Regions from separate parts of the Bacillus cereus group sp. RP43 genome, predicted to be linked through region 4. Evidence: riboswitches for the same ligand, from Rfam matches in the RefSeq annotation. Region 4 holds a riboswitch; each other region holds the start of a gene.

Region 1 (7,980 bases), 1.0 Mb from region 4:
TGCCGCGTGTAGTAGAAGAAGCGCTATGGCGAATTGGACAAGAAGCTTTAAATAACGTAAGTAAGCATGCGAATGTAAGAGAAGCGACGATTTATTTCAAAGTGACGGAGAAAAATGTATCATTAGAAATAGTCGATCAAGGAAATGGGTTTGTAGAAAAGGATATAAAAGAGAAGAAATCACTTGGTATGACTACGATGCGTGAAAGAGTAGAATTAGTTGGTGGAACAATTAAAATTGTAAGTAGCAAGAAACGAACGAGTGTAAAAGTAAATGTACCATTATGATGTGAAAATGAGGGAAGTTTGTGAAAATAAAAGTATTGTTAGTTGATGATCATACAGTTGTTTTAAAAGGATTGGCATTTTTTCTAAGCACACAGGAAGATTTTGAATTAGTTGGGGAAGCAAACAATGGGAAAGAAGCGTTGGTGAAAGTAGGCGAAACAAGTCCAGATGTCGTATTAATGGATTTATATATGCCTGAGATGGATGGAATTGAGGCAACAGCTTGTATTAAAAAAGAATATCCAAACGTGAAAGTAATTGTATTAACTAGTTTTTCTGACCAAGCTCATGTATTGCCGGCACTAAAAGCTGGGGCGAGTGGTTATATTTTAAAAGATATAGAACCAGATCAGCTTGTTGAAGCTATTCGAAGCGCGTATAAAGGTAATATTCAACTACATCCAGATATAGCAAATGCCCTTCTTTCTCAAACATTACCACAGGAAGAGAAAGAAGAAGAACCTTCAGTTCAAGTGGATGTGTTAACAGCGAGAGAAAATGAAGTACTGCAGCTATTGGCGAAAGGGATGAGTAATAAAGAAATTGCTTCTGTTTTAGTTATTACAGAAAAAACGGTAAAAGCTCATATGAGTAGTATTTTGAGTAAGTTACATTTATCCGATCGCACACAAGCAGCATTATATGCGGTGAAAAATGGAATTGTATAAGACGAAAGTCGTAAGACCTAGTTCGCCTTTAGAAGGTGGACTTTTTTTATGGAAAAATACGTCTATGTGAGGACGAAATTGTCTTGATATAAAGATAAAATGTATTTGTAAGCAACAACAATTACAAGGGAGTACCCTTTTTTCGTAAGTAATATATAACAACATAAGAGTGAGTAGTAGGAGGAAAAGAATCATGGCAACAGTTTTATTTGTAAAAGCAAACAACCGCCCAGCGGAACAAGCAGTAAGTGTGAGATTATACGAGGCATTTTTAGCAAACTATAAAGAAGCACATCCAAATGATACAGTAGTAGAACTTGATTTATATAAAGAAGAATTACCATATGTAGGCGTAGATATGATTAATGGTACATTCAAAGCAGGTAGAGGATTTGATTTAACAGAAGAAGAAGCAAAAGTGGTAGCAGTTGCTGATAAGTATTTAAATCAATTTCTAGAAGCTGATAAAGTAGTTTTCGGTTTCCCATTATGGAACTTAACGATTCCAGCCGTATTACACACGTATATTGATTATTTAAACCGTGCTGGTAAAACGTTTAAATATACACCAGAGGGTCCAGTTGGGCTTATTGGAGATAAGAAGATTGCGTTATTAAATGCACGCGGCGGCGTATATTCTGAAGGACCAGCAGCTGAAATGGAAATGGCTGTTAAATACGTAGCAAGCATGATGGGCTTCTTCGGCGCAACAAACATGAAAACAGTAGTTATCGAAGGACATAACCAATTCCCAGATAAAGCAGAAGAAATCATTACAGCAGGTCTTGAAGAAGCGGCTAAAGTAGCAAGTAAATTTTAATTAAAAATATAATCGTCACTCAAAGAAACAGCATTAACGCTTAAACGTTAATGCTGTTTCTTTATATTTTTAGCTCATCAGCAAGTTTTTCTAATTGATTTCGATCTTGTATATAATATGTTCGGCCTTCTTTTTTTAAATAATTTTGCTGGCAAAACTGGTTTAATACATATAAAAGATGACGATAACTGACGTTTAAGTATTCTGAGGCTTCGGTATGTTTTTCGGTATAGCAATTATTTTGTTCTGTTAATAGAATAAACGCCGCTAATCGATTTTCGAACGGATAACTATTGTTTTTTGCATAACTTTCTGTTCGGACAATTGTTTTTTCGCCAATGAATTTGCATAGTTTCTGTAAAAAGGTAGCATCTTGCAATAAAAGATGCTGACAATTTTTAAGAGGAAGTGCTAAGCAAATACAATCATCGATTACCTCAACTGCTTTAGTAAAGGATTCTACACCAATTAATCCTAATTCTCCAATGAACGAAGGTGCTTGAATAAAGTTAATTAATGAAACCTTTCCGTTTTTGTGACTCATATATATTTTTGCTTTCCCAGAAATTAAATAATAAAGATAAGGGAAATCAACCCCTTCAGTACATATCTTTTCTTTCTTTTGAAAGGAATGTAGCTCAGCATACGGTAAGACATCAAAAGAAAAAAGAGTGTGGAGGTTGTAAGTTTGCATGTAATGAGAAATTTCTTCGTTATTTTTGCTGACTTTCATATTTTCACCTCATATTTAGTATGAGATATCTCCTATTATTTTTACAAGGAAGAATGATACGATTTATGTAAATTTGTTTTTGTAGAAAAGAGAGTGTGAGGGGTTTATGAAAAAATATAAAACATTGCTATTTGATGTAGATGATACATTACTAGATTTTCAAACGGCTGAGAAAATCGCTTTACGGATGCTTTTTGAAGAGAAGGGGCTTCTTTTAACCGATGAAATAGAGGAGCGTTATAAAAAAATAAATAAAGGCCTTTGGGGTTCTTTTGAAAAAGGTGAAATAACGCGAAATGAAATTGTAAATACACGATTTTCCATTTTGTTTAAAGAGTACGGGGAAGAAGTAGATGGGATATTATTCGAAAATAATTATCGTAGCTACTTAGAAGAAGGAAACCAACTAATGCAAGGTGCGTTTGAATTTATAAATCAAATTCAAAGTGAGTATGATTTATATATAGTGACAAACGGTATTTCTAAGACGCAGGATAAACGTTTACGTAATGCAGGGTTACATTCATTGTTTAAAGGTATTTTTGTTTCTGAAGATACAGGTTTTCAAAAGCCGATGAAAGAGTATTTTGATTATGCTTTTGAAAGGATTCCTAACTTTGCTTCTGAAGAAGGGCTTATTATTGGGGATTCATTAAGCGCCGATATTAAAGGTGGATATGTAGCGGGAATTGATACTTGTTGGTTTAATCCAGAAAAGAAATCAAATGATAGCGAGATTGTGCCAACATATGAAGTGCATAGTTTTGAAGATTTATACGCTCTATTGAAGCGGCATGTGTAACAAAAATAGGCAGTGGAACTTTTGTCCCTACTGCCTATTTTTATTAATTTGTAGCTTCGTTATGTTTAGGAAGCGGAAAAGCATTACCAATTGCCGCAGCTCCAAGCATCGGTAATAATAAATTGAGCGGGAAAAACATGAGCAATAGTAATGTTATAGCTATTGGTTTTTTTAATGCATAGCTTGAAATAGCTGTCGTGACGATGGCTACAGAAGCTATTGGATCTATAGGGATAATAGAAGCTATAGCATATCCGATACTTGATCCAGCAAATATAATTGGGAAAATATGTCCGCCGCGCCAACCCGTATTTAAACAAACGGCAGTAATACATAATTTTAAAACCCCTGAAAGAAGTAGTACCCAGAAGGACAAATGGCTCCATTCAACGACTAAATCTTTTAATTGATGTTCCCCTGAAAATAACGTATACGGGAGAAAAGTTCCTGTAACTCCTAATAAAATACCGCCTATAATTCCAAGTGATACCTTGTATTCCCTGAAGGGATGGATTAATTTCTCTAATGCGAATTCTAATTTGAAATAAAAGAAACCAACTATAACACCAATGCTAGCAAGTGGTAGAAAGGCGATCCATTCATTAAGAGCAAGAGACCCTTCCCCAAAATCAACAATAAAGGATCCACGATTATCGAGTTTACTAAGCAATAAGTAAACGGAAAAACCGGCAAAAGTGGTAGCTAAATATACAATTGCTTTTTTTCCTTTCGAAAATTCATTAATTTGCTCACCCTCATTTTCATTCGGAGCTAAGTAACCGAATAATGGTGCATTAAAAATTACACTTAAAGTAGCACCAATTCCAACCTCTGTTAGTTCATTCATTCCCTTTAAAGCAAAATTAAAGCGATCTCCTACCCATGTACAAAGTCCACCGATAATTCCAACAAGTGCTGCTTCTGGGCCTAAACTAGCTCCAAATATTAAAACGATAATCGCAGTTAAAGTAGCTTTATGTACAAAACTGTATTCGATTCTACCTGTTTTTTTATATTCAGCCATCACTTCGGGCATAAGACGTGGATATGTACCGAAGTATTTTTGTGTTAAACCAACGAGGATACCACCGATGATTGTTACACAAATGGTGTAATAAGGCGGAGAAGAGAAAATAGTAGGTAAGTATCCCCAAATAAAGTGAATTCCGATATTTATTGTAACTAAAAATAACCAGACTGTAGCTCCTACTATAGAGCCTAAAAGAATGCCATATAGGACGAGTATATAGTGCATGTCCTTTTTATTTGTCATGTTGTACCTCCGTTATGTAAGTTTTCATGTAGAAAGGATTAAAAATGCTAGTGTGAAATGAATGGAATATATATAGTATCTTTTTGAGGGTTTGGCTTATTCAATATATTGAAATCTCATGAAAATTTGAAACAAACGCGGTTAAACCACTTATTTAATTCTATATATTGATCGGAGTTTTTAAAAGGTCTTTTTCAAATGAATATGGAATATATTTCTTTTGTTGTTTAAATTAAATTCCTCTCATTTAATTTAGAACATTCAGAAAAACTATTTGACATCAGGAAATTATTGCTATAAAATCAACGGTAATTGCATAGTCTTATCAAGAAAAGGTGGAGGGACAGGCCCGATGAAACCTTGGCAACAGCCGTATAACGGAATTGTGCCAAATCCTGCAGGTAATAATCCTGAGAGATAAGAAAGAACCTTAGAGCGTGTTTTCAAACTGCTCCTTTCTTGTTTTCAGGGAAGGAGCAGTTTTTTATTTTGCATAAAAGAAAGGAGAATGAGAGATGGGAGAATCATGGGGGAAAGGAACGATTTGTGTGCAAGGTGGCTATACGCCAAAAAATGGTGAGCCGCGTGTTTTGCCACTTTATCAAAGTACAACGTATAAATACGATACGTCAGATGATTTAGCAGCACTATTTAATTTAGAGGCAGAAGGATATATATATACGCGTATTGGAAATCCTACTCTAGCTGCATTTGAGCAGAAGTTATCAGATTTAGAAGGCGGTGTAGGGGCTGTTGCAACAGCTTCTGGGCAGGCAGCTATTATGCTTGCGGTTTTAAATATTTGCAGTAGTGGAGACCATTTACTTTGTTCTTCAACTGTTTACGGAGGAACGTTTAATTTATTTGGAGTGAGTTTGCGTAAGCTTGGTATCGATGTTACGTTCTTTAATCCTAATTTAACGGCAGATGAAATTGTGGCACTTGCTAATGATAAGACAAAACTCGTTTATGCAGAGTCATTAGGAAATCCAGCAATGAACGTTTTGAATTTCAAAGAACTTTCAACGGCAGCAAAAGAATTAGAAGTACCTTTTATCGTTGATAATACATTAGCGACGCCTTATTTATGCCAGGCGTTTGAACATGGGGCAAATATCATTGTCCATTCTACAACGAAATATATTGATGGCCATGCAAGTTCTCTAGGCGGCATTGTAATAGATGGAGGGAACTTCGATTGGACAAATGGAAAATACCCTGAGCTTGTCGAACCGGATCCGAGTTATCACGGCGTAAGCTATGTTCAAAATTTTGGAGCAGCAGCGTATATTGTGAAAGCACGCGTTCAGTTATTAAGAGACTACGGAAACTGTATGAGCCCATTCAATGCATATATTAGCAACATTGGCCTTGAAACATTGCATTTACGAATGGAGCGTCATAGTGAAAATGCTCTCGAAGTTGCTAAGTGGCTTGCTAATCATGATCGCATTGAATGGGTGAATTATCCAGGGTTAGATAGTAATGAAAATTACTCGTTAGCACAAAAGTATTTGAAAAAAGGTGCTAGTGGAGTTTTAACATTTGGTATTAAGGGCGGATTAGAAGCAGCAAAAGAATTTATCGCAAATGTAAAGCTTGCAACTCTTGTAACGCATGTAGCTGACGCAAGAACTTGTGTAATCCATCCTGCTAGTACGACGCACAGACAATTAAGCACAGAAAATCAGCGTTTAGCTGGTGTTACATCTGATTTAATCCGTTTATCGGTCGGTATAGAAGATGTTTCTGATATTATTGCAGATTTAGAAGCGGCGCTAGTCGGAGGCAAACAACATGCCGATCATAATTGATAAAGATTTACCAGCTCGCAAAGTATTGCAGAAGGAAAATATTTTTGTAATGACGAAGGAGCGAGCAGTAACACAAGATATACGTGCTTTGAAAATTGCTATATTAAATTTAATGCCTACAAAACAAGAAACAGAGGCGCAATTACTTCGTTTAATTGGAAATACACCGTTGCAATTAGATGTGCATTTACTTCATATGGAATCGCATCTGTCTCGCAATGTAGCGCAGGACCATTTAACGAGCTTCTATAAAACATTCCGTGATATTGAGAATGAAAAATTTGATGGACTCATTATTACAGGAGCACCAGTTGAAACTCTTTCTTTTGAAGAAGTAGATTATTGGGAAGAACTTGGACGTATTATGGAGTATTCAAAAACGAATGTAACATCTACGCTTCATATTTGCTGGGGGGCACAAGCAGGTTTGTATTATCACTATGGTGTGCCGAAGTACCCTCTTGCGGAAAAAATGTTTGGTGTATTTGAACATGAGGTTCGCGAGCAACATGTGAAATTGTTACAAGGGTTTGATGAAGTGTTTTTTGCTCCGCATTCTCGTCATACAGAAGTACGAGAGAGCGATATTGAAAAAGTGAAAGAATTAACGTTATTAGCCAGTTCTGAAGAAGCGGGTGTTCATCTTGTTATTGGGCAAGAGGGAAGGCAAGTTTTCGCACTCGGACATAGTGAATACAGTTGTGATACGTTAAAGAAAGAATACGAACGGGACTGCCAAAAAGGGTTAAATATTGATGTGCCAAAAAATTATTTTAAACATAATAATCCAAATGAGAAGCCGCTTGTTAGGTGGAGGAGTCATGGGAATTTATTATTCTCTAATTGGCTGAATTATTACGTGTATCAAGAAACCCCTTATATATTGTAAATGATTGTATAACACGTGGTAGCGTTTTATTTGTAAAGATCAACCTGTATTTTTCTTAATATTCAAAATACATTGTTTTTCAGATTTTTTGTCTATATAATGGCATCTAAACACAATTTTTAAGGGGTGGACAGTATTATGAAAGAAATTCAAGTGGGGTTATTAGGTCTTGGGACAGTTGGTAGTGGTGTAGTTCGTATTATTACAGATCATCAAGAACGACTTATACACCAAGTAGGTTGTCCAGTGAAAGTAACGAAAGTATTGGTGCAAAACATTGAGAAAGAGAGAGAAGTAGACGTGCCTTCTACTCTATTAACACAAAATGCAAATGAAATTTTAGATAATTCAAATATTGATGTTGTCATCGAAGTGATGGGTGGCATTGATGATGCAAAAGCATATATTTTACAAGCTTTACAAAGCGGGAAGCACGTTGTGACTGCAAATAAAGATTTAATGGCGTTACACGGAGCGGAACTATTAGCAGTAGCAAAGGATAATAAGGCTGATTTATTTTACGAAGCAAGTGTAGCTGGAGGGATTCCAATTTTACGGAGCATCGTAGAAGGACTTTCCTCAGATCTTATTACGAAAGTAATGGGAATTGTAAATGGGACGACAAATTTTATTTTGACGAAAATGTCAGACGAAGGGAGAGCATATAACGACGTGTTAAAAGAAGCTCAGCAGC
Region 2 (7,980 bases), 3.6 Mb from region 4:
GCCGGGGCGATTGCCGATCGTATAGGAGCAAAAATTGTTATTAGCATCTCCTATCTTATGGCAGCCATATGCATCGGACTATTAACAATCAAACCCTCCATTACAATCATTTATCTTTTAATTGGTCTTGCTGGAATTGGATCAGTCGGTATTACTCAAATATTAAATGCATATGTAACACAATACTTCCCATCCCATATCCGAGCTACCTCTTTAGGCTGGGGGCTTGGCCTTGGGCGAATTGGTGCGATTGCTGGCCCTATTCTTGTTGGTATTATTATAACAATGCAATATGATCTGGCGTGGAATTTTTACTTATTCTCATTTGCAGGCCTTATCGCAGCTATATCTGTTTTCTTTATTCCTAAAAACTAAAAAAGAGCACAGACTTACTTGTGCTCTTTTTTACATAACTCAAACAACATATCTCGAAATAATGTATTTAAGCTTTCAATATCTATTCCTAGTCCCTTTTTAATACCTTTCACGTATTGCTGATAATAATCAATTTGCTCTTCTAAAAATTGATTTAGTACATTAATTTTTAAACCGATATCTAATTCAGTACCCGCTTTTTTCTTTATTAACAACTTTTCAATTTCATTCAATACACTACGTTCTACTGATAGTTCTGTAATTAACCGGTCAAATTCTACAGGAGGCAATGTCGCCTTCTCCTCTAACCATTTGCACGCTAAAATAGGACGTAATACGTAAAAGTACTTTTTCAACTTTACATTTTCACCTTGTAAAAATTCACGATAGTTTTTTGAAGCCATATGTAAGTAATGATATATTGTTGATTTCGGATCAAAATCCTTTTCACTCATTTGCTGAAGTTGTTCTGGAAGGCTAGAGTTTTTCGAATAAAAAATTGGTGATCGAATCCATTCGAGTAACGCTGGATTTGACTTTGCAAATAGTTGCAATGCCTTTTTAATATCCCAGCCACTTATATCTAAATCATCACTAATTGGATACTCGATTACATCACGTTTATCATGAATTGATAAATACCATTCTACAGGACGTATATAAACAAACCTAACATCATAATCGCTATCTTTCGATGGAAATCCCCACGCCCTGCTCCCTGATTCTACAGCAAATAAAATTTTCACATCATTCTCTTTTTCAATTCTTTCTAGTTCCAACTCAATTTTCTCTCTCATTTCATACCCTCCCCATTTTTTGATCATTTCCCTGGAAATTCGACAAATATAAGACTAATTTTACTACATACTAAAATAGCTGTCAGAAAGTTCCCGACAGCCTAACAAAATACCTATTTTTTCTTTTCAATTACAGTAACTGCAATTCGTTCAATCTCTTTTTGGATTTCTTCTTTATATGCATCAACTTTTGAAAAATCCATAGCGGCAATATAAATTCGTTCTAATTTATCACGAACTGATTTTGCCTTTGCTAAGAAAGACATCGCCTCATTCATTTTTGTTTTATACTGAATTGAAACGTCGCGAATTTCCGTAGCATACTTCTCATCTGTCCCTGGTGCAACAATGAGATCATACATATCGATAATCTCATCCCCCTCACGGCTTGGGAAGTATTCATGCGGTGCTGTGCTATCAAAAATTGCAAATCCTAATTCCCTTACGATAATCATATCGAGACTATTTGGGTCAAATCCACAATGATACACTTCTACTTCAAAACCTTTTTCTTCTGCTGCCTTAGCTAATTTTTTAAGCATCGTTGATTTTCCAGAACCTGGGCGACCTTTTATAAAATAGCGATGCGGAAGCCCTTCTGTCAAATTAGGAACGAAATCAACTGCTCCCTTCGGTGTAGCAGCCCCTAAGAAACGATGTTTCACAATTGATTTCTTCCCGCCTTTATCTGCAAACAATTTCTGTATAAGCTGATTTGTTAATTCGTTTGCTTTATTAAAATCAATGTTATTAATATATATTTTCTCCCACTCATCATGTATAACTAGAGCCTCTTTAAAACACCCGTAAGCTGCTTGAAAGGCTTTACTTGCTTCTGAAACAAATCGTTCAATCTCTAATTTTTTCTTTCTTAATTTATCTGAGTCCCAAGCAACGCCTAAATTTATATACTCCTCTACAACTCCAGGCATTTTCGGCTCTATAACGTGTGGCGATGTCCCATCGACAATTCCTACATTTAGCTTCGGAATAATTACACCGTCAACTGACTTATTATCAGAAGAACAATGTAAAAATTCAATATCATATCCTTTTCCAGTCCATTCACGCCCAATTGCTTTTATTAAAGAAGACTTCCCTGTTCCTGGACCGCCTTTTAAAATAAATAACCTATCTAGCCCTTTTAAACTCTCTTCATACAAGCTATAAAATCCCCTAGCTGTATTTCCACCAGCAAAATAGTTCAATACATTACCTGTCACTGCACCCACCCCTTCGCAGCATTCTACTTACATAAGCTACAATATGCGAGAACCTTTATTTGGGTGAATACCTATTTTGTATTGCACGAAAAAAGGAAATGAATTACAATCTAAATATCTCGAATATTCCGAATTTAAAACTGAATAAACCTTTATCAAGAGAGGCAGAGGGACCGGCCCTTTGAAGCCCAGCAACCTCAGTTTATGCAAACTGAATAGGTGCTAATTCCTGCAAAATGCATTGCATTTTGGAAGATAAAACTCAACTAGTATGTAAAGCTCATCTTTCTTGATTATGAAGGAAGGGCTTTTTATTATTTTTAAAAAATATATTGGAGGTATGTAAAATGAAAGTAATTGATCTATCACAAACGTTTGAAAATAATATGTCTCAATTTCCTGGAACACCAAAAATTCAACTAGAAGCCATTACAAGCGTTGAAGAATCAGGTTATCAAGTTACGAATTTTCATTCTGTCGTTCATGTTGGTACGCATTGTGATGCTCCTGCTCATTTCATTTCAGGCGCAACCACTATTGATCAATTACCCCTAAATCAATTTGTAGGCGAAGCTGTTCTTATCGATGTGACTCATGTTCAAGAGCGAAAATTACCTAAGGAAGTATTACATACTGTCGACATAAAAGAAGGCGATATTGTCATTTTCCATTCCAATCTATCTAATAAATGGAATACCGAAGCTTATGAGAAAGAAGCGTTTTATCTTTCCGAAGAATTAGCTGAAGAACTAGTTCAATTAAAAGTAAAATCTGTCGGTTTAGATTTTATTTCTCCTGATGAGGTAACGACAGAAACATCACCGATTCATCACATATTACTAGGGAATAATATTTATTTAATTGAAAATTTAACAAATCTAGATGCCATTAAAGCGAAACGATTCTTTTTCTCAGCAGCACCTTTAAAAATTAAAAATAGTGACGGTGCTTTCGCAAGGGCATTCGCTGTTATTTTTTAAACATGGTCTACAAAAAAAGCAAAGATCACTTTTGACCTTTGCTTTTATATTTTTTATTTAAGTTAAGAAAGAATTGTTCCACCCTTGGGCGTACCCAAGCTAAATAATCTTTATCTTTCTTCTTTGTACAAGCTATCTCTTCTCCATCTACCATTTCGACAAGTTCTAGCTCTAACAGTTGCCTCGTAAATGCTACCATATTTACTTCTTCGGCCGGATACTCTTCTTTTAATTTCTCCTCAATTTCTCCCAATAAAAAACCGTCACGCATCATTGCCAGTGCATCAATCCAAAGTGGCGGCATTTCATATGTCTCTCCTGTAATCGTATCTTTTACAATATAGTTCTTTTGCTCTTTTCGAAATTGAATCGTGTGTAAACATACAGTCGAATTTAATGTTAATTCCATCATACCACCCCTTTCATCATATCTGCATAGAAAAAAGGATGCGCGTGCACCCCTTCTTTTCTTTTCATAACACTACCGAACCGTTACACGAGCTACAAGCTCTATGTCGATATTTTCCTCCATTATAAACGAAGTGTTTTATAAAAAAAACCCTTCTTGAAACATTTTATAAAATGTTTATATTTACACAACAAGAACACTTTTCTGAAAAATAGTTTCTTCTAATGTACTACACTGCTGGTAAATAAATTTCCACTTTCGTTCCTACGCCCATGCTACTTTGAATCGCGATACTCCCTTGATGTTCCTCAATAATTTTATATGTAATCATTAATCCAAGACCTGTACCATTCTCTTTTGTTGTATAAAAAGCTTTTCCGATTTTTTCTATTTCCTCATTTTCTATCCCAAAACCTTGATCTTCAACAGAAATACACAAGTTCTCTCCAGCTTTTTCATATGCGCGAATCTGAATATCTCCACCTTCTGGCATCGATTCAATTCCATTTTTGATGATATTTAACAACACTTGTTTTAATTGCTTGTCATCACCATTTATAACGGGTAAATTTCCATCTACTTGCAAATGAAATTCCACTTTATATTGAGTCGCATAGCTTTCCATTAACTGTACAACATATAAAAGAATTTCCCGTATATTACACCATTCATAATTTGTTGGTTTCGGTTTTCCTAATAACATCAATTCACTAACAAACCCATTAATTCTCTCAATTTCTTGCAGCATAATCTCATAGCTCATCGTATCTTCAGGATTTCTTTCTTTTTGAATTTGTGTAAATCCTTTTAAAGCTGTTAATGGATTTCGAATTTCATGAGCGATTGTTGTAGACATAGTCCCAATAACCGTTAAATTTTCTGTCTCTTTCATACTGTTCATCATCTCAACAACTGTCCTTACATAAGATTGAAATCTCCTTAATAAAGAATGCGAAATGATGAAAAAGAATATACATAATACAAGCGGAATCACAACTTTTACATCTTGTAATATCAAAGTAAAAAATACATATTTTCCAATTACACTACAGGAAACGAAATAAAAATATTTTCTGTTCACGAAAATCGGTGCAAATAGAATTAAAAATATTTCAACCATATTTCCATTTTCAAAAATACGATCACTGTGTAAATAAATCATTAAGTTATTAATAAGATCAATAAGCATGTACCCAATTAAAAATAAGTATTTCACAAAATATACATAACCTTGTTTTTGAAGATATATTGAAATAGGAAATAAAGATATTACTAATATATATACACCTATTCCCATACCACCTTCTGGCCATCCTACCCTTGCTTCATTAATATTCATAGCGGGATAAACGAAATAATAGATAACGTCATATGAAAAGAATATAATATAGAATAATAATATAAATACTTTTAAAGCTTCTCTTTCTTCATAAATCAAGCTCTTGTATTTGTTCATATAAAAACTCCTCTTGATCAATCCCCAAAAAACATTTCAAATGTTATCTCTTTAAATTATAAATATGAAATTGCTTTCAGGGCAATATGTGACCTTCTAATACTAAAAGGAAGGAGATACAGCTCCTTCCTTTTCAGTCACAATTTATAACCACCTTACCCTATCATGTAGCAATCCATCTGTAAAATTATTATGCCCTATTACAAAATCCTTCATATATAAATTTAAATATTCCCCATACTTACTTTCAGTATTTAATAATAATTCTTCTACATAATAAGCACCTTGTCCAAAGGTATCTAAAAGTAAACTACACAAGCCCGCATAAATCCCACATCCTACTTGGAAGTAAGTTGCATTTGTTTTATACTTTTGAAAAACTTGGCTACTATTCATTACATTATACATGTAGGTCTCGCTATTTTCATATACGAGTAACACACCAACTAAGTCCTCTCCCGTAATCTCTTCTTCTGCAGGATTAAATACTTTACGATTCCAATTCCATAAATCTTCTACTTTATCTAAGTTCTGTCTAATTAAATTTGTTGTATATTCATTAATCCGATAAAGAAAACCAACTTCCATATTAAAAGTTTTCCCTAAAATTAAGACTTCCTCATGCGGCATTAAGCAACCATAAAATTCTTTTGCTCCTAACTTCACTTTATACTCTGAAGCATATACATCCTCATAAAAATAAAGTGAACGATGATGACTCATATACATAGGATAACTCCATATCGCTTCATCAAGAAAACGCTCAACTGCCCATGATGCATAAAGTGTATGAGGTTTTATAAGCTCTTTATCATTCAAAAATGAATTGTCATGTTCTACAATATAACATGCTCTTGGCTTTTCATTTGGACGTTCTTTCATAAGCTCAACAACCATCCATTGAACAACACCCGGATTCATACCTGATCCTATAATCGCTCTTGTATTTGTAAATGTTTCTTTCTCCTTTTCAAACCTCATATACCTTTCCGTAAGCTGAAAACCAAGTAAACTATCATCTTGATCTACTGCCTCATTTTCCAAAGCCGAATTAATATAACAAATGCCAAGGTCATTACAACAACTCAGTACCCTAATCGTATCTGCACCTGAAACATCAATAACAACCTTCGTTCTTTTTTCCTTTAAATGTTGTTTAAATTTGACTACATCTTGAAGGTTTATTTCATATAAAAAAAATTGCTCTTTCAGATTTGGAAATAACTCATCATAATAACTTTTATCTTTTTGTTTTATATCCACTAAATGGAAGTTTACATTCTTTATCACTTCATAAATTGGATCTTTTTCATTTACTACCGCTTGATTCAAAATTGCTAACACTGCTTTTGCTGCTCCACCAGCACTGCCAAGCAACGTAATCGAAAACGAATTTGGAAACTGCTCCACAAACAAAACCCCTTTAATAAAGTAGTTGAGCAGCACTTCCTCAAAAGTGAGTTGAATACACCAAAAGGTAGCTCGTACATCTTTTTTATAATTTAGTACAAGATTACCTCTGTATAAGTAAAAACAGTAACATACTTATATATTCAATTCACTTGCCCTCTCATATCCAAATAGCGGTAAACAAATAGGCTCGACCTTTTCTTCCGTATATATAAAAGAAAAAGCCAGCCCTTTTAACTAACCTACGGACAATGGACCGATTTCACATGTTGAATATTCACATACATTTTTGCGTCACGGGCTTTTAATATTTCAATATGCCCTTCATCAATTTTCGCCATCTTTCCGATTTTGTTAGATTCTTCACCTAAATCAAACACCATAATTTTCCCAGACATTTTAATAAGCTGTTCTTCGAACGTTCTAGCTAAAGTAATATTTAATGGATTTACGGGGAGTTCATTTTTATTGAGGGAATAAGGTACTTGGTTCTCTTTATAGGGAATTAACCATTTCAAATGCTTTAAAGATATATATACCGTTTTATAAACCGGGCTATAAAAAACAATATAATCGTTCATTACACTTGTAACATAACCATGTATCGGGGCATTTCCTGCCACATAAATTTCTGTAAAAATCCCTTTAGAGGTGCTTAATACTTTTCTCAAAGAAATTGAAGGTGATTCCCTCTTAATTACAGAATCCACATCTGGTTTCAATATTTCTTCATCATACTCTCTTAAAAATCTATAATATTGGATATGGTATAAAGATATATATACATAGTCTTGTCCATTGTATAGAACAACAATATCATTCCCTACATCAATTAATATACCTCTAAACCTTTTTTCACCGATTAATTTAACGTATATATTTTCCCCAATGTTCTTGTTTAACTCATTCATCTATATCCTCCTTTCTATGAAATTGCGCTTTTCTGTCTTCCATTTCAAAAAAATAATCAGGGGCAATGTTCTGTCTTTTAATAGTAAGAAATTCCTTTTCATATACCGCGAAATAATTGCAGCGAAATATGAAATCATTCTTCACTTTCAATCATAATGCCCCTTTTATTTATTAAACATTATTCTTCTTCATTCTTTTTGTTTTTAACTATTTGACTCACACTCTTAATATGAGAATTAATTATATAAATGACCTCATCACCATTTACTAGTGTAATACTTCCATCATGGATATCACTTAATAAACCTTCCACACACTCTGGTCCACCACGATTAATCTTTATCCATTTATACTTCAAGTCATTTAATACATCTAAAAAAGTATCTTCATCAGCATAGAAACATGAACCATATTCTCC
Region 3 (7,980 bases), 1.1 Mb from region 4:
TTTTGTCCGGGAATACCACTTTATTAAAAAGGCTAACCCTTCAATACGATCAATATATCCAATCGATTCAAAATCTACAATTCCTTTTACACATTGATTTGAGTTCCATATGACATTTAAAGGATTTAAATCTGTTTGTACAATAAACCTCAAATCAGTCGTATATGCGCATTCTATATGATACTTTGCTAGATCCATATACCTCTGCAATTCCTTACATGTACCACCCTTATTTTCTAACAACTTTATAAACTCACCATATCCATCTAAATGAGATAACAGAATATTCTATATTCGTTTTAATAATTGTTTTAAACCAATGAAATATATAATAAAAAAGAACCAATCCCCTATATAATAGAAAATTGGCTCTTTCCTTTATTTACTCCCCTGTTTCAGAAAATCGTTTTATACGTTCACCAATCTCATCGCGAACACGTTGAAATTCAGACCACTCTTTTCCTGCTGGATCATCAAATCCCCAGTGAACACGATTTACGTGCGGAGATGTCGAAGGACAAACAGAATCCGCATGACTACAAAGCGTAACAACTAAATCAGCGTTATTTAAAATATTTGAATCAATCATATCCGATGTTTGATTCGTTATGTCAATATTTACTTCGTTCATTGCTTTAATAGCATTTGGATTTACTCCGTGTGCTTCAATTCCTGCAGAATATACATTCCACTTATCTCCTAAATATTGTTTCCCCCAGGCTTCTGCCATTTGGCTGCGGCATGAATTTCCTGTGCATAAAAAGTAGATTGTCTTTTTGTTTTCCATGTTGTTTTCCACCTTTGTTTTTAAATTATACTGGTTGATCATTAAAATATTTACGCTTAAACCAAAAAGCGACGTTTACAAGTGCAATCATGACAGGTACTTCAACTAAAGGACCGATAACCGCTGCAAATGCTGCGCCTGAATGAATACCAAACACACCAACTGCTACAGCAATCGCTAACTCGAAGTTATTGCTACCTGCTGTAAATGCTAACGTTGTTGTTACCGGATAGTTTGCACCAATTTTTCTTCCCATAAAGAAAGAAACAAAGAACATCACAATAAAATAGATTAATAACGGAATCGCTATTCTTACTACATCTAGCGGCACGCTAACAATCATTTCCCCTTTTAAAGAGAACATAACGATGATCGTAAATAGCAATGCAATTAATGTAAGTGGACTAATCTTAGGTATAAACACCTTTTCATACCACTGTCTTCCTTTTAGCTTTACTAGTACAAAACGTGTCAACATACCTGCTATAAAAGGAATTCCCAAATAGATAAATACTGATTTCGCTACTTCTACCATTGTAATATCGACAATAGCCCCTTCAATGCCTAACCATTCCGGAATTACTGTTACAAACACGTATGCATAAAGGGAGAAGAATAACATTTGGAATACCGAGTTAAAAGCCACTAAACCTGCCGCATACTCTTTATCTCCATCAGCAAGATCGTTCCAAACAATCACCATTGCAATACAACGGGCTAAACCAATCATAATGAGTCCGACCATGTATTCAGGCTTATCTGGAAGAAAAATAATTGCTAAAACAAACATAAGTACCGGACCAATAATCCAGTTTTGTACTAAAGATAGAACTAACACTTTTACATCTTTAAATACTCGGCCCATTTCCTCATAGCGAACTTTCGCTAATGGTGGATACATCATTACAATTAAACCAATAGCGAGCGGAATAGACGTCGTGCCAACTTGTAATGTATTCAGTCCGTCTACTACACTAGGAAACACAAATCCTAAACCAATTCCAATAGCCATCGCTAGAAAGATCCATAGTGTTAAATATCGGTCTAGAAAAGATAAACGTTTCATTTTATTTTCCATCTCCCATTAACAACAAGAATTTTTAGCTACTTCATTAGAAGTCGTGCAACAAGATGACTCTTCTATTTTATGAACATCACTATCTGCTTTTGTATAAAAGAACTCCCACTCGTTACCATCAGGATCCGTTACCCAAAACTTATCTTGTACCGCATAGCAACAAGTAGTATCCATCTCATCACGCGCAAAGAAACCCTCTTTTTCTAATCTTTCTTTATGTAATGTGATTTCTTCAGCTGTATCCACTTGGAAACCAAAATGATTTACCTGATTTCCCTTCACTTCATCTCGCACGTTCAGCGTGAAATTAAGTCCTGGCATCTCTAATAAAAATTTTGCATAATCCGTTTTCACCTTAACTGGTGACACACCAAATACCTTTTCGTAAAATTCAATAGACTTCTCTAAATTAGTAACATTTATACCAACATGAACATATCTCATAGCTTATTCCTCCTCTTTACATGTTATTAATCAAGTTTTTTTGATTAATAGTGTAAAATTTTAACAACAGCTTCCTTTGCCGGTTTTTCTAAAAATACAACACAATTCTTCTGATAATAAATTATTTACTTCCGCATCATTTAAATCATAATAACTCCACGTACCTTTTGTTTCTTTTACAATTAAACCTGCATCTAATAAAATCTTTAAATGATATGACAACTTAGATTGCGTCATTTCAAAAATCTCTGTTAAATCACATACACAAGTCTGGCCTCGCTGACAAAGTTCATACATAATCTCTAAACGCTTCTGATCAGCCAACGCTTTAAATTTTTTCTCATAGAGCTGAAAATCTTGTGCCACTGTAGTTCACTCTCCCTTCATCAACTTTTTTTGATATTTATAGTATATACGCTGATTAAGCCCTTATGCAACTAATTAATCAAGTTTTTTTGATTTATAAAAACCTTCCTCGCATCATATCTTTGCTACAACTAAAAAGGACCATAGCCTTTTCAAAAATGAAAAACTACGGTTTTTGTTACAACTTAATAGTGAAAATATTTCCAAGGAGTGGAGTCTCTATATTTTTTAAAAAATTTCAATTTGATAATTGTAGAGTGCTGCCCTTATAAACAAAAGCCTCCTGAAACATCTAAGATTTGCCCCGTTACCCAGCGACTATCAGAAGAAGCAAGGAACGCTACTGCATCTGCAATATCTTCAACTTGCCCTATTCGTCCAAACACAGATGAATTCGTAGCAAAATTTCGTATTTCCGGATTATCTAGCAATTTCGCATTCATATCTGTCTTCGTATATCCCGGCATAATTGTATTCACTGTTATATCTCTTTCTCCAAGATATTTAGCTAGAGGAAGTGTCATCGTATTAAGCGCACCTTTACTTAAACCGTATGCAATTGATCCTGTAAAACCAAGCCGTACTTCAGCTGATGAAATGTTAATAATACGTCCTTGTTCTCGTAGAAGCGGTAATGTTTGCTGAATTAAGAAGAACGGTGCCTTCATATTTACGGCGATAATTTCATCAAAAACTTCTTCTGTCGTATTTTCAATCGTTCCTTGTGTACCTATGCCTGCATTGTTTACTAAAATATCAATCTCTGATGTACCAACTCTTGTTTGTAATTCATTTTTTAATTGTTCTACTAGCTTTTTGACACCATCAATTGAATTGAGCTCAGCTTCAATTACGAACGCTTTTCCTCCATTAGATTCAATCTCACTAATCGTTTCATCTGCAGCTGTTTTATTTCGGCCGTAGTGAATCACAACTAATGCCCCATCTTTCGCCAATCTCATTGCAATGGCACGGCCAATGCCGCGACTCGCTCCTGTTACTAACGCTACTTTCCCATCAAGATTTTTCATTTTTTCCATCCTCCCTAAATTTCCGTTTAATAAATCCTATACTTATATTTTTATTCAAAAACCAATAATTTCAAATATAGATTTATAGGTAATTTAGTTCGTTCACTTATGATATTATAGTTATAATTTGTGATTTACTTAAAAAATAAAATAAGGAGGCTACACAATGCAAAACACAGTAAAACTGGATGAAATCGATCATAAAATTATGAACTTGTTGTATGAAAATGCGAGAATTTCTGTTTCAGAAATAGGACGAATTATATCCATGACGCAACCTGCTGTAAAAGAGCGTATTAACAAACTTGAAGATCAAGGGGTTATAGCTGCTTACCGAACGAAATTTGAGCCTTCCAAAATTAATAAGAACATTCAAGCATTCATCATGTTTAAAACGAGTCAATGCTCTGATTTTATCCAATATTGTAATGCCGCTCCTGAAGTAACAGATTTATATCGAATTAGCGGGGAATTTAATTATATGATGAAAGTCATGAGCGATTCGATGGATTCTCTCGCTGCATTTTTAGACTCTTTAATGCAATTTGGATTATCGTCTCCTTTAATTGTTTTAAAGAGTGAATTTGAGGAGAAATTGTCGTTTTGATAAAGAAATAAGAGAATTGACATCTCAATGTGAAAATGAACACTTTATTTAAATTGATAGGCACCAGCTTTCCTCAAAAAAGAAAAAGGAGTGGATGATCCACTCCTTTTAACCCTCTACCCCTGATTCCTCTGCGCCTCTCTAAACTCCTCTTTCACCTTCTCTAACAGTCCTTTTTCTGTAATTAATCGATACGCTGTATTTGCTAATGCTTTTGCCGATGTAATTAACGCTTTATCTCCTAGTTCTGAACGTGCTGCTTCTCTAAATTCATTCGTATGTGCAATTAAGTCATCTGGTCCGATTTTAATGTACGGGTGAATGGTCGGTACGACTTGGCTTACGTTTCCGGCGTCGGTTGAACCGATCCCTACTCTTTCTTTGCGATTTACATCTTCACCTAATAGTTCTAATTCTTCCGCTACGATGTCGTTATATGTTTTTGTTACGAGTAGTTCATCGATTTCATTTTGGAATTGATGGATTTTTACTTTTGCGCCTGTTGCTAACGCTGCTCCTTGTGCAATATTTCTTACTTTTTCTGTTACTTCCGCACATCTTTTTCGCGTAGCTGCACGGATGAAGAACCGTGCGGCAGCGTAGTCAGGAATAATGTTAGGTGCTTTTCCGCCCTCTGTAATGACGCCATGAATTCTCACATCTGACGGAAGTTGTTGGCGAAGTGCGTTAATACCGTTATAAAGCTGAATTACCGCGTCTAATGCGTTAATCCCTTCTTCAGGTGAAGCTGCGGCGTGAGCTGTTTTTCCGTAAAAATGAAAATCAAGTGGATCGACTGCTAATGAAGGACTCGTCGTCGCTGTCTTTCCGCTCGGATGAATCATAAGCGCTGCATCGATATTTTTAAATAACCCAGCTTTTACATAACTCGACTTTGCGCTACCGTTTGGCCCGCCTTCTTCTGCTGGTGTTCCAAACACGACAACTTCTCCGCCGATTTCTTCAAGCGTTTCTGATAATGCGATTGCTGCCGCAACGCTAATTGTGCCAATTAAATTGTGACCACACGCATGACCGAGTCCTGGTAAAGCATCATACTCAGCTAAAAATGCGATAACTGGTCCTTGTTTCCCTGAACTTTTTCGTGCGATAAAACCTGTTTCATGACCAGCTATATTGTGCTGCAACTGAAATCCTGCACTACCTAGTAATAAACTTAACGTTCTTGATGCATAAAATTCTTGGTTACCAATCTCCGGATTCCCATGAATATCATGACTTGTTTTTATGTACTTTTCCTTATTTCTTTCGATACTCTCTTCAATTGTTTTTCTTTGTGACGTTACTCCTGTCGCTCCCATTTTTCTTCCTCCTTTTATTTTCACGTAAAAAAGCCTCTTTCTAAAAGATAGAAAGAGGCTTCTGTATATACAGTCAAAATGAGCTTCTTTCTTATCTTTCAAGTTACCTTGCTGGAATTGGCACAGTATTCATAAAGAATCCGCTGCCGAGGTGTCATAGGGCCAGTCCCTCAACCTCTCGTGATAAGAATTTTCATAAAATTATATTAAATTATATTAAATTATTTTCATTCTAAATTTATTCCGAATAAAAGTCAAGGAATTCCTATCCGAATTTACCGAATATCTAAAAACCCTTTTAATACACCAATTGTTTCAGGTGCTTGTAATCTTGCACATATGTACGGAAATTCCGTACTACCTTCAAACATCATTTGAGATGTGAGAGGTGCCCCTGCCCAAAAGATTTCATCATCGATTACTATAAATGGGAACGCTTTGTTTTGCCTTTGTAACTTTACATTCTTTAATGGAACTGGTCCGTCACTATATACCGTTACTTGTGCATTCGTACGCATTAACGCTTGCCATACTCGTTTATCTACTTGCTTCGTACTTGGAAGTGAAATAATGATTTTTCGTTTTGCAGCTAAAATATCTTTTAATAGCCCTTTCGTTTCCTCGAGATTCATTTCCATAAACCAGCGTAATCGTTTCGATATTTTTCTCTCCCATAATTGTCTTGATGTCGTGCGATCATACACATCTCCGTGACGTTCTATATGAGCTGTTAATTGTGATAACGCTTGTTTTCTCGAAAGATTTTTACGCATATAATGGCAATCCGATAATTGAATGAACTTCCCTCTCGCTCTCGTTACTGCTACATTGACGAGACGATGGTTTTTATGATCAAAGAATAACACACCAGGTCGTTCTTGCGGATAACTATCAACTGTATCAAAGATCATCATATCTCTTTCAGACCCTTGAAACTTATGAACTGTTGCCGCTAATACTGGTATGTTTTGATATTTCGTTCTCTGCAACATTTCCCTGATACACGTTGATAAAAAGCGTGACTGCGCCCTGTAAGGCGTAACCACACCGATAGATTGCACACCATCTAGCAGTCCGATTAACATCATTTGCATCGCTACTAAACCAGACATAATATTAAAACGAGAACCAGATGCAGCGTCTTTTAAGGAAAATGCTCCCATTAAGCTCGTATCAAATAAAACACTCGCCTCATTTGCGAACGGCTGCAATTGCGCAAGTTCTTTACGCTCTGAAACAGACGGATGGTCATATACTCTATTTTTATAAATAAATGAGTTTGTAAACTTCGATATATCCGCATGCATACGTCTTTGTTCCTGCAACATAAAAAGGTTGGGATGTGCTTCTGATTTATTTACAGAATCAACAATCCCTGCATGGTAAAACATATCTTCGCCGAGCCATTTTCTAACAAGTTCATGGTTTGCCATCGCAATCGGAGGCAATTGTAAAAAGTCGCCACAAACGACGATACGTTTTCCAAGAGAAGCAGCTAATGCGATTTGCGGCACATATGCCATACTTACTTCATCTACGACAACTAAATCAAATGTACGCTCATAAATAAGTGAATCAATGGCACATTTCGATAAAGTCGCACCGATTACTTGCGCATTTTCAATATATTCTTTTTCTACTTCTTTAATTTTCGCTTTTTGCTTTCGAAGATCACTTTCAATCTCTTGTATACGCTTCTTATCAGCAGAAGTCGCTTTATATGATAAAATCTTTTCACGAAGATCTTGTCGTGTCTCTTCTAAATAGAGTCTTTCTTCTCCCCAAGATCCGTTCGTCGTTTCAACTAACTTCGATGCAAGTAACGTTTCATGATTTCGTATATGTTCATGTTGGCTAAAACCGTAACGAACGATTTCACCAGGTGTCCATTTCTTTTTCTTCTCAATTTGCTTCGTTACTTCGCTCATTAATACGTCAACTGCCGCATTACTATGAGCTAACACAAGTACCGATTTTCCTTTTTGATAATGAGCCGAAATAATACGTGATAAATTGTACGACTTCCCTGTTCCAGGCGGTCCCCACACATACGTTGTCGGATTGTAAAAAGAACGGTAAGCCAATTCATTTTTCGTATTTTTCATCTTTTCAATATGTTTCGGACTGCTCGTCCCATCAACAAGACGCTTTATACGATTACGTTTCAGCTTATCTTTATGTGCTTCTTTCAATCTCTCTTGCAGTTGTTCTAACAATTGCCACGGTTCACTGTATAAAACAGCTTCTCGTATTTCGCCTTGTATATAATCATTTAACTTCAATTCGATTTCTAATCCATGTACAGATAATACTTCCCCCGTCGCTTCCTCACCATCGAACTCAAT
Region 4 (7,980 bases):
ATTGATAACACCTTTTCCTTGAATATAAGTAAGAGCTTTCGCCATAACATTTTCATCTGTTGAATCAATCATAATCGGTACTTTTAACACTTTCGTAACTTCCGCCAAAAATCTTTCCATATCTTCTATTTCATCACGATCTGGGTCCGCCATACAAATATCAATAATATGAGCATTTTTCTTCACTTGTGCTCTTGCCACTTCAGCAGCCTCTTCAAATTTCCCTTCTGCTACTAATCTTTTAAACTTACGTGATCCAATTACGTTCGTCCTTTCTCCAACAAATAGGGGCCTCATAGAATCATCGTATTGCAACGCTTCTAGCCCACTAATTCCATGTCCAATCCGTTTATGATGCTCACGAGGATTAATCGAAGCAAGCGCCAATTTCATTGCACTTATATGTTCTGGTGTTGTGCCACAACAACCACCAATAATATTAATCCATCCTTCTTCAGCAAAACGTTTTACTTTTTCAGCAAGTGACGCCGGAGATTCGTGATAATGCCCATCTTCATCAGGAAGACCAGCATTTGGATAACAAGAAATATAACACTCCGATAAATCAGATAGAGAACGAATATGTTCCCTCATAAATTCAGGACCTGTAGCACAGTTTAATCCAACCGATAATGGCTTCATATGCTCTACCGATAAATAAAAGGCTTCGATCGTTTGACCCGCTAAAGTCGTTCCCATCGGTTCAATTGTTCCGGAAATCATAATAGGTACTATTTTGTTTAGTTCTTCAAACGCCGATTGAATTCCAAGGTAAGCAGCTTTCACATTACGCATATCTTGACTCGTCTCAACGAGCAATACATCAACTTCTCCTCTTAATAATCCTCTCGCTTGCCTTGTATAGGCTTCGATTAACTCTTCAAAAGTCACACCGCCTGTAACACTAATCGCTTTCGTCGTTGGTCCCATCGCTCCCGCAACATATACTTCTTTCCCACTTTCTTTAACCGCTTGCTTCGCCAAAAGCGCTGCCCTTTCGTTTAACTCTTCATCTAAATGAGACAATTCGTAATCACTTAATACAATATTTGTTGCACCAAACGTATTCGTTTCAATAATATCTGCACCAGCTTCAATGTAGACTTTATGAATATTTAAAATAACATCCGGTCTTGTTTTTACTAAATATTCATTACAACCTTCATATTCTTCTCCTCCAAAATCTTCCGCTGTTAAGTCTTCTTGCTGGATCATCGTTCCCATTGCACCATCTAATATTAAAATTTCATGTTGTAATCTCTCTTCTATTCGTTTCATCAATTAATACCTTCTTTCACTTCTTGCTTTTCTCTCACATATTTCACGAGATGTTCTGTAATTTCATATTTTAAAAACGGCGTAATAAGATAAATACCGTTAAAATATTTCATTGCCGCATCGATCAACTCTTGTGAAATACGAATTCCTTCCTCGATAGCAGCCTCTTTCGTTTCATGTCCATCCATTCTTTGCCTTATCTCTTCTGGAAGAGTAATACCCGGCACTTCAAAATGAAGAAAATCTGCATTCCGCTTACTTACTAACGGCATAATTCCAATAAAGATTGGTTGTTCCAAATGCTTTGTCGCTTCATATACTTCTTTAATTAAAGCTACATCATAAATCGGCTGAGTTAAGAAATATTCTGCTCCAGCATCTATTTTTCGTTCCATTCGTTTTACCGCTGCTTTTAAATGCCTTACATGAGGATTGAATGCCCCTCCGACAGAAAACCTTGTTGCTGGACCAATTGATTTCCCTAAAATAGAGCGACCGTCGTTCATCTCTTTAATCATTTTAATTAGCTCTATAGATGACAAATCATATACAGAAGTTGCACCTGGAAAATCACCAACGCGCGCTGGATCACCAGTTAAAGCTAGCACTTCCTCCATACCTAATGCTGATAATCCAAGCAAGTGAGACTGTAGTCCAATAACGTTATGGTCTCTACATGTTAAGTGCGTCAATACTGGAATATCATGCTTCGTTAATAATGCACCCATAGCCATATTCGAAACGCGAGGAGATGCTAATGAATTATCTGCTAGAGTAATAGTATCCGCTCCAGCCCTTTTCAGTGCTCTTGCCCCTTCAAAAAACCGCTGCGTGTCTAACGTTTTCGGTGGATCTAATTCCACTACAACTGTCGTTTGTTTCTTTGCCTTTTCTGCGAGAGTGACATGAGCTCTCGAACGCTTCTCCTGTGTATGGACCACTTTAGGCCGTGGAACCGTCTCCTTTACTATTACAGGTGCAATATTTGCAATAGCACGCTTCATACTTTCAATATGTTCTGGTGTTGTACCACAACAACCACCCAATAACCGAATACCTTGCTCAATAAATTTCGGTGTCATTTCTTCAAAATACGCTGGACTTCCCTCATATACGTAACGCCCTTCCACATAATTCGGGAGACCTGCATTTGGATATGCTGACAAGTAGCCATCTTGAGGAATCGATATCATTTTAAAAGCTTCCGTCATATGAAGTGGTCCTAGTTGACAGTTCAATCCAACAACATTTGCACCGTAATCTAAAAGCTGTTTTAATATTTCATTGACATCATTCCCATTTTGAGTCGTACCTGCCTCATGCAACGCTAACTGAGCAACAATCGGAATATTCGTTTGTTTACGCAATACTTTAACGGCATGTAATAATTCAAATTCATCATAAAAAGTTTCTAATAATAATCCATCAACCTGTTCTTCTAGTAGAGCACCTGCCTGCTCAAGTAACATAAATTCTCGCTCTATATCAGTCGTTGTAACAGCACCAATATGTTTCATACCTCCAATTGTCCCTAAAATTGCATTCCGCTCTGTTACTGATGCTTTCGCAATATTCACTGCCGCTCTATTAATTTGGACAACTTGATTTTCTAATCCATACATACGTAATTTCGCTTCATTTGCCCCATACGTATTCGTTTGAATAACATCCGCTCCAGCAGCTACATATTGTTTATGAATCGATATAATTAAGTCTGGATCAGACAAATTCAATTCTTCAAAACTACTTTGTAAACCATGCGAATGTAATAACGTTCCAACCGCACCATCACCTATTACAATTCCTTTTGATAATAAATCTAGTAATTTCACGAATCTCCCTCATTTCTATCAATATAAAAACCCCCTCTTCGCTTTGAAGAGGGGGACATAATTGTTCCTCCTCTTATTATGCAAAACACACGTTTTGCAGGTTTTAGCACCGTTTCAAACATTTAGTTTGAAGGTTGCCGGGTTTCACAGGGCCTTTCCCTCCACCGCTCTCAATAAGAGTTTGTCTTTATTATTTTATTTATGTAGCTAAAAGGAAATACGTTCCCCTTTTAACAATGTTTGTTAATTTTTTATAAATTTAGCACGCACTAAAATAAAAGTCAATGACACTTGCGGAAAAATAAAAATTATTTAAAATAAAGTTGCAATTCAGTTAACTTTTGTTGTAAAGTTAAAAACATAATAAAAATTTCATACGAACATTCTTATCTAGAGAGGTAGAGGGACTGGCCCTATGACGCCTCAGCAACCATTAACAATTTGTTAATAAGGTGCTAATTCCAGCAAATTGTCAAAGATTTGACAGATGAGAAGAAGACTCTATTCAATCCGAAAGCCTTCTTCTTAGAAGGCTTTTTTTATTTTATATTCAACTACTCGTTCAATTTAAAAAGGAGGAATTTTTACATGTCAACTATCGAAACAAAACTAGCACAAATCGGAAATCGTAGCGAAACTACAACAGGAACTGTTAATCCACCCGTTTATTTCTCAACCGCTTATCGTCACGAAGGACTTGGTAAATCTACCGGCTTTGACTATTCACGAACTGGAAATCCAACTCGTGGTCTTTTAGAACAGGCAATCGCAGACTTAGAATATGGCGAACAAGGTTATGCCTGCAGTTCAGGAATGGCAGCTGTTCTCCTTGTCCTTTCGTTATTCCGTTCTGGGGATGAACTTATTGTATCTGAAGATTTATATGGAGGAACGTATCGATTATTTTCTGAACATGAAAAAAAGTGGAATGTTCGATGTAGATACGTAAATACACAATCTATTAAACAAATTGAGCAAGCTATCACAACTGAAACGAAGGCTATTTTCATAGAAACTCCGACTAATCCATTAATGCAAGTTACTGATATTGCCACTGTCACAAGTGTAGCGAAAAGACACGGACTACTTCTTATTGTAGATAACACATTCTACACTCCTTATATACAGCAACCATTAACAGAAGGTGCCGACATCGTACTTCATAGTGCAACGAAATATTTAGGTGGGCATAACGATGTACTAAGCGGACTTGTCGTTGCAAAAGGAAAGGAACTTTGTGAAGAAATCGCTCATTATCATAATGCCTCCGGTGCTGTCTTAAGCCCATTTGATTCATGGCTATTAATTCGTGGTATGAAAACTTTAGCGCTTCGCATGAGACAACATGAAGAAAATGCGAAAGCAATTGTTGCTTATTTAAATGATGAAGACGGTGTGACAGATGTATTTTATCCAGGAAGAGGCGGTATGATTTCGTTTCGTCTTCAAGATGAAACATGGATTAATCCATTCTTACAATCTTTATCCTTAATCACATTTGCTGAAAGTCTTGGTGGTGTAGAGAGTTTAATGACTTATCCAGCAACGCAAACGCATGCTGATATTCCAGAAGAAATCAGAACGGCAAACGGTGTATGTAATCGTCTTCTTCGATTCTCCGTCGGCATTGAAAACAGTAATGATTTAATTCAAGACTTAAATCAAGCCATTAAACTTGTAAAAGAAGGTGTGAGAATATGAGTTATTCTATAGATACACTCTTACTACACAACCAATATAAACACGATGCACAAACAGGAGCTGTTAACGTTCCCATTTATAACACATCAACATTTCACCAGTTTGATGTAGATACTTTTGGCAAATACGACTATAGCCGATCTGGAAATCCAACTCGTGAAGCTCTGGAAGATATCATTGCTTTATTAGAAGGCGGAACAAAAGGGTTCGCCTTTGCATCAGGCATTGCAGCGATTTCTACTGCTTTTCTCCTTCTTTCACAAGGCGATCACGTACTCATTTCAGAAGACGTATACGGAGGCACTTACCGGATTATAACTGAAGTTCTCTCTCGTTACGGTGTTTCACATACATTTGTTGATATGACCAATTTAGAAGCAATAAAACAAAATATCAAACCGAATACGAAGCTCTTTTATGTAGAAACACCATCTAACCCACTTTTAAAAGTAACAGATATTCGCGAGGTTTCTAAACTCGCAAAATCTATTGGTGCTCTTACATTTGTTGATAATACATTTTTGACCCCATTATTCCAGAAGCCGCTTGATCTTGGCGCCGATGTCGTTCTTCATAGTGCCACAAAATTTATTGCTGGCCATAGTGATGTTACTGCCGGATTAGCGGTCGTAAAAGATGCCGAACTCGCTCAAAAACTTGGATTTTTACAAAATGCATTTGGCGCTATTTTAGGACCTCAAGACTGTTCTCTCGTGCTTCGCGGTATTAAAACATTGCATGTACGTCTCGAACATTCAGCTGCAGGTGCCAATAAAATTGCACATTATTTACAAGAGCACTCTAAAGTCCAAAATGTCTATTATCCTGGATTACAATCACATCTTGGCTATGATATTCAACAATCTCAAGCAACATCGGCCGGAGCTGTCCTATCTTTTACTTTACAGTCAGAAGATGCACTCCGCCAATTTTTATCGAAAGTTAAACTACCCGTTTTTGCGGTTAGTCTAGGGGCTGTTGAATCTATTCTTTCCTATCCAGCAAAAATGTCCCATGCAGCTTTATCACAGGAGGCACGTGACGAAAGAGGCATTTCTAATTCATTGCTTCGTTTATCAGTCGGTCTTGAAAATGTTAACGATCTAATATCCGATTTTGAAAATGCTCTTTCTTACGTAGAAGAACCTGTAAATGCATAGAGAAAAAAGAAGATATGAAATTAAGTTATCATATCTTCTTTTTATGCTGTCTAGTATATTCCTTTTAATGTTTTTTCTTTTTGTGTAGTACATTAAAAAAATAAAAGTGTATCATCTATTTCCAAGTAATGGATTAATTGATATATTAAGAAATAAAAAAGGGGTAAAAATAATGGATACTTGTGCAGATATTTTAATCGTTATCGATTTACAAAATGGGGTATGTTATAGCGGAGAGCATTTATTTGATTTACAAAACTTGCTTACAAAAGTAAATAAAAGAATTTCTTCATATAGAAAATCAAATAAACCAATCATTTTTGTTCAACATTGTGATGATGATTTAGTACCCGAAAAAGAACTTTGGGCTATTCATACCGATCTAGATGTTCAAGAACAAGATTTTTTTGTAAGAAAAACACATGCAAATTCATTTTATAAAACAAACTTAAAAGAAATTTTAGATCAATTATCTGTACATCGTATTGAATTTTGTGGTGCCCAAACAGAATACTGCATGGATGCTACAATTAAATTTGCCCATGGACTAGGATACAAAAACTTCATGGTACAGAAAACAACCTCTACGTTAAATAATCCATTTATGTCCGCAAAAGAGACAATTAATTTTTATGAGAATATATGGAATCACAGATTTTTAAAATTGATACAAGATTAACTCTAGAATAAATGACTAATGGTTTGATCATTCTAAGATTTATCAGCTACACTCAAATATTTCATTATCACCATTATAAAGAAGCTGATTATAATCAACTTCTTTTCTTTTAACCTGTTTTATATTCTATATATAACATTATAATTCCTTTGTCATATTATTTTAAAAATTTTGTATATTCATTTGAAAGAATAAGAAAATCATGATAAAATTGTGTTACGAATATATCTATATCTTTCAATTTTTGAAACGCATCAAAATTTTCACCCAAAAATGTCATTTTACAAAACTGTGCAAATTTATCTATTTTATTTACATCAGGGTCTCTTTTCTTACAGTTTCTTTACTTTAGGACTTTTTTTCTGCAACAACTGTTTTCTTTTCTTTAATTTTTTGGTATGTATAGTATGGTATAACAGCTCACACGGAGGTGGAAAAGAACATGTTAGAAACCTTTCAAAAAGAAATAGAACTATATGAAAGCAATGCAGAATTATTGAAAGTGCTTGCTCATCCTGTTCGCTTATGTATTGTAAAAGGATTAATTGAACGTGGCCCAAGCAATGTTTCTACAATGTACACAGGCTTAAACATGCCACAATCTACAATTTCACAGCATTTAGCAAAGTTAAAAAGTGCTAAAATCGTTTCTAGTGAAAGAAAAGGATTAGAAATTTACTACAAAGTAGAAAATGAAACAATTATTCAACTCGTTCGCGTATTATTAGGTTAGGGACTAATAGACGGAGAAAAAGAACGTATTCTATATTTTTCATCTCATATCTTTAATATAAATATATATCATGAGAGGAAATATATAATACTACATAAGTCGTATTAAAAAACAAGACACAGAAGTATACTGTGTCTTGTTTTTTTTCATATTGTTAAATATTGATTCAAATGTAAATTCTTCATATCTTTCGTATGTATAACAACATCAAAGGCACTTCCTAAGCCTCCGTTCAAAATCATAGAACGAACTGCTCGATTTCGTTTTTGAGTTTCAGAAAATGGATTCGTATCTTGATGACTCGTAAGCTGTTCTAATATTCCTGCCGCTAACAAAAATTCAGATTGCTTCTTATGCCATACTGCACCCATTCCTTGAAGGCTAAAAATCTCCTTCAACTCATCCCAATGAATATGAGTCGTAAGATCCATTTCACCTGGATGCTCTAGAGGATTCCGTATTAGCTCATGCTGATAGTATCCTCGTAAACTTCCTTCTTGATGTGCAGGATGCATCCATTCTTCTTTTGTATATCCATAATCAACTGTAATACATATACCTTTCTGAAACCATTTCGCAATCTCTTCTATATACTCT

What was found. A riboswitch is a leader RNA that binds a small molecule or an ion and turns the genes downstream of it on or off. The one in region 4 is predicted to bind S-adenosylmethionine.
Positions count from the first base shown of each region.
Region 1: linked by a shared signal. The riboswitch ahead of QCI75_RS00475 (bifunctional O-acetylhomoserine aminocarboxypropyltransferase/cysteine synthase) and the one ahead of metI (cystathionine gamma-synthase/O-acetylhomoserine thiolyase) in region 4 are both predicted to bind S-adenosylmethionine.
Region 2: linked by a shared signal. The riboswitch ahead of QCI75_RS24750 (cyclase family protein) and the one ahead of metI (cystathionine gamma-synthase/O-acetylhomoserine thiolyase) in region 4 are both predicted to bind S-adenosylmethionine.
Region 3: linked by a shared signal. The riboswitch ahead of QCI75_RS11545 (M20 family metallopeptidase) and the one ahead of metI (cystathionine gamma-synthase/O-acetylhomoserine thiolyase) in region 4 are both predicted to bind S-adenosylmethionine.

Region 1 covers NZ_JARVHQ010000001.1:95,903-103,882, forward strand. The annotation lists gene QCI75_RS00445 (GAF domain-containing sensor histidine kinase) at 1-287, shown strand, start outside; gene QCI75_RS00450 (response regulator) at 308-955, shown strand; gene QCI75_RS00455 (FMN-dependent NADH-azoreductase) at 1,149-1,775, shown strand; gene QCI75_RS00460 (transcriptional regulator YeiL) at 1,837-2,508, opposite strand; gene QCI75_RS00465 (YjjG family noncanonical pyrimidine nucleotidase) at 2,615-3,310, shown strand; gene QCI75_RS00470 (chloride channel protein) at 3,354-4,583, opposite strand; SAM riboswitch class I at 4,903-5,007, shown strand; gene QCI75_RS00475 (bifunctional O-acetylhomoserine aminocarboxypropyltransferase/cysteine synthase) at 5,099-6,397, shown strand; gene metA (homoserine O-acetyltransferase MetA) at 6,381-7,286, shown strand; gene QCI75_RS00485 (homoserine dehydrogenase) at 7,425-7,980, shown strand, end outside.
Region 2 covers NZ_JARVHQ010000001.1:4,766,680-4,774,659, forward strand. The annotation lists gene QCI75_RS24735 (MFS transporter) at 1-375, shown strand, start outside; gene QCI75_RS24740 (nucleotidyltransferase domain-containing protein) at 390-1,172, opposite strand; gene QCI75_RS24745 (PRK06851 family protein) at 1,286-2,395, opposite strand; SAM riboswitch class I at 2,545-2,657, shown strand; gene QCI75_RS24750 (cyclase family protein) at 2,743-3,375, shown strand; gene QCI75_RS24755 (hypothetical protein) at 3,401-3,784, opposite strand; gene QCI75_RS24760 (ATP-binding protein) at 4,014-5,240, opposite strand; gene QCI75_RS24765 (S-adenosylmethionine decarboxylase related protein) at 5,385-6,650, opposite strand; gene QCI75_RS24770 (LSm family protein) at 6,893-7,561, opposite strand; gene QCI75_RS24775 (hypothetical protein) at 7,741-7,980, opposite strand, start outside.
Region 3 covers NZ_JARVHQ010000001.1:2,196,901-2,204,880, reverse strand. The annotation lists partial or broken gene QCI75_RS11580 (phosphotransferase) at 1-276, opposite strand, end outside; gene arsC (arsenate reductase (thioredoxin)) at 383-787, opposite strand; gene arsB (ACR3 family arsenite efflux transporter) at 813-1,853, opposite strand; gene QCI75_RS11565 (ArsI/CadI family heavy metal resistance metalloenzyme) at 1,872-2,309, opposite strand; gene arsR (arsenical resistance operon transcriptional regulator ArsR) at 2,370-2,675, opposite strand; gene QCI75_RS11555 (SDR family oxidoreductase) at 2,942-3,706, opposite strand; gene QCI75_RS11550 (Lrp/AsnC family transcriptional regulator) at 3,873-4,313, shown strand; gene QCI75_RS11545 (M20 family metallopeptidase) at 4,430-5,635, opposite strand; SAM riboswitch class I at 5,724-5,825, opposite strand; gene QCI75_RS11540 (AAA domain-containing protein) at 5,911-7,980, opposite strand, start outside.
Region 4 covers NZ_JARVHQ010000001.1:1,142,909-1,150,888, reverse strand. The annotation lists gene metH (methionine synthase) at 1-1,278, opposite strand, end outside; gene QCI75_RS05965 (bifunctional homocysteine S-methyltransferase/methylenetetrahydrofolate reductase) at 1,278-3,110, opposite strand; SAM riboswitch class I at 3,181-3,290, opposite strand; SAM riboswitch class I at 3,494-3,604, shown strand; gene metI (cystathionine gamma-synthase/O-acetylhomoserine thiolyase) at 3,699-4,811, shown strand; gene metC (cystathionine beta-lyase) at 4,808-5,971, shown strand; gene QCI75_RS05950 (cysteine hydrolase family protein) at 6,144-6,650, shown strand; gene QCI75_RS05945 (ArsR/SmtB family transcription factor) at 7,093-7,383, shown strand; gene QCI75_RS05940 (class I SAM-dependent methyltransferase) at 7,530-7,980, opposite strand, start outside.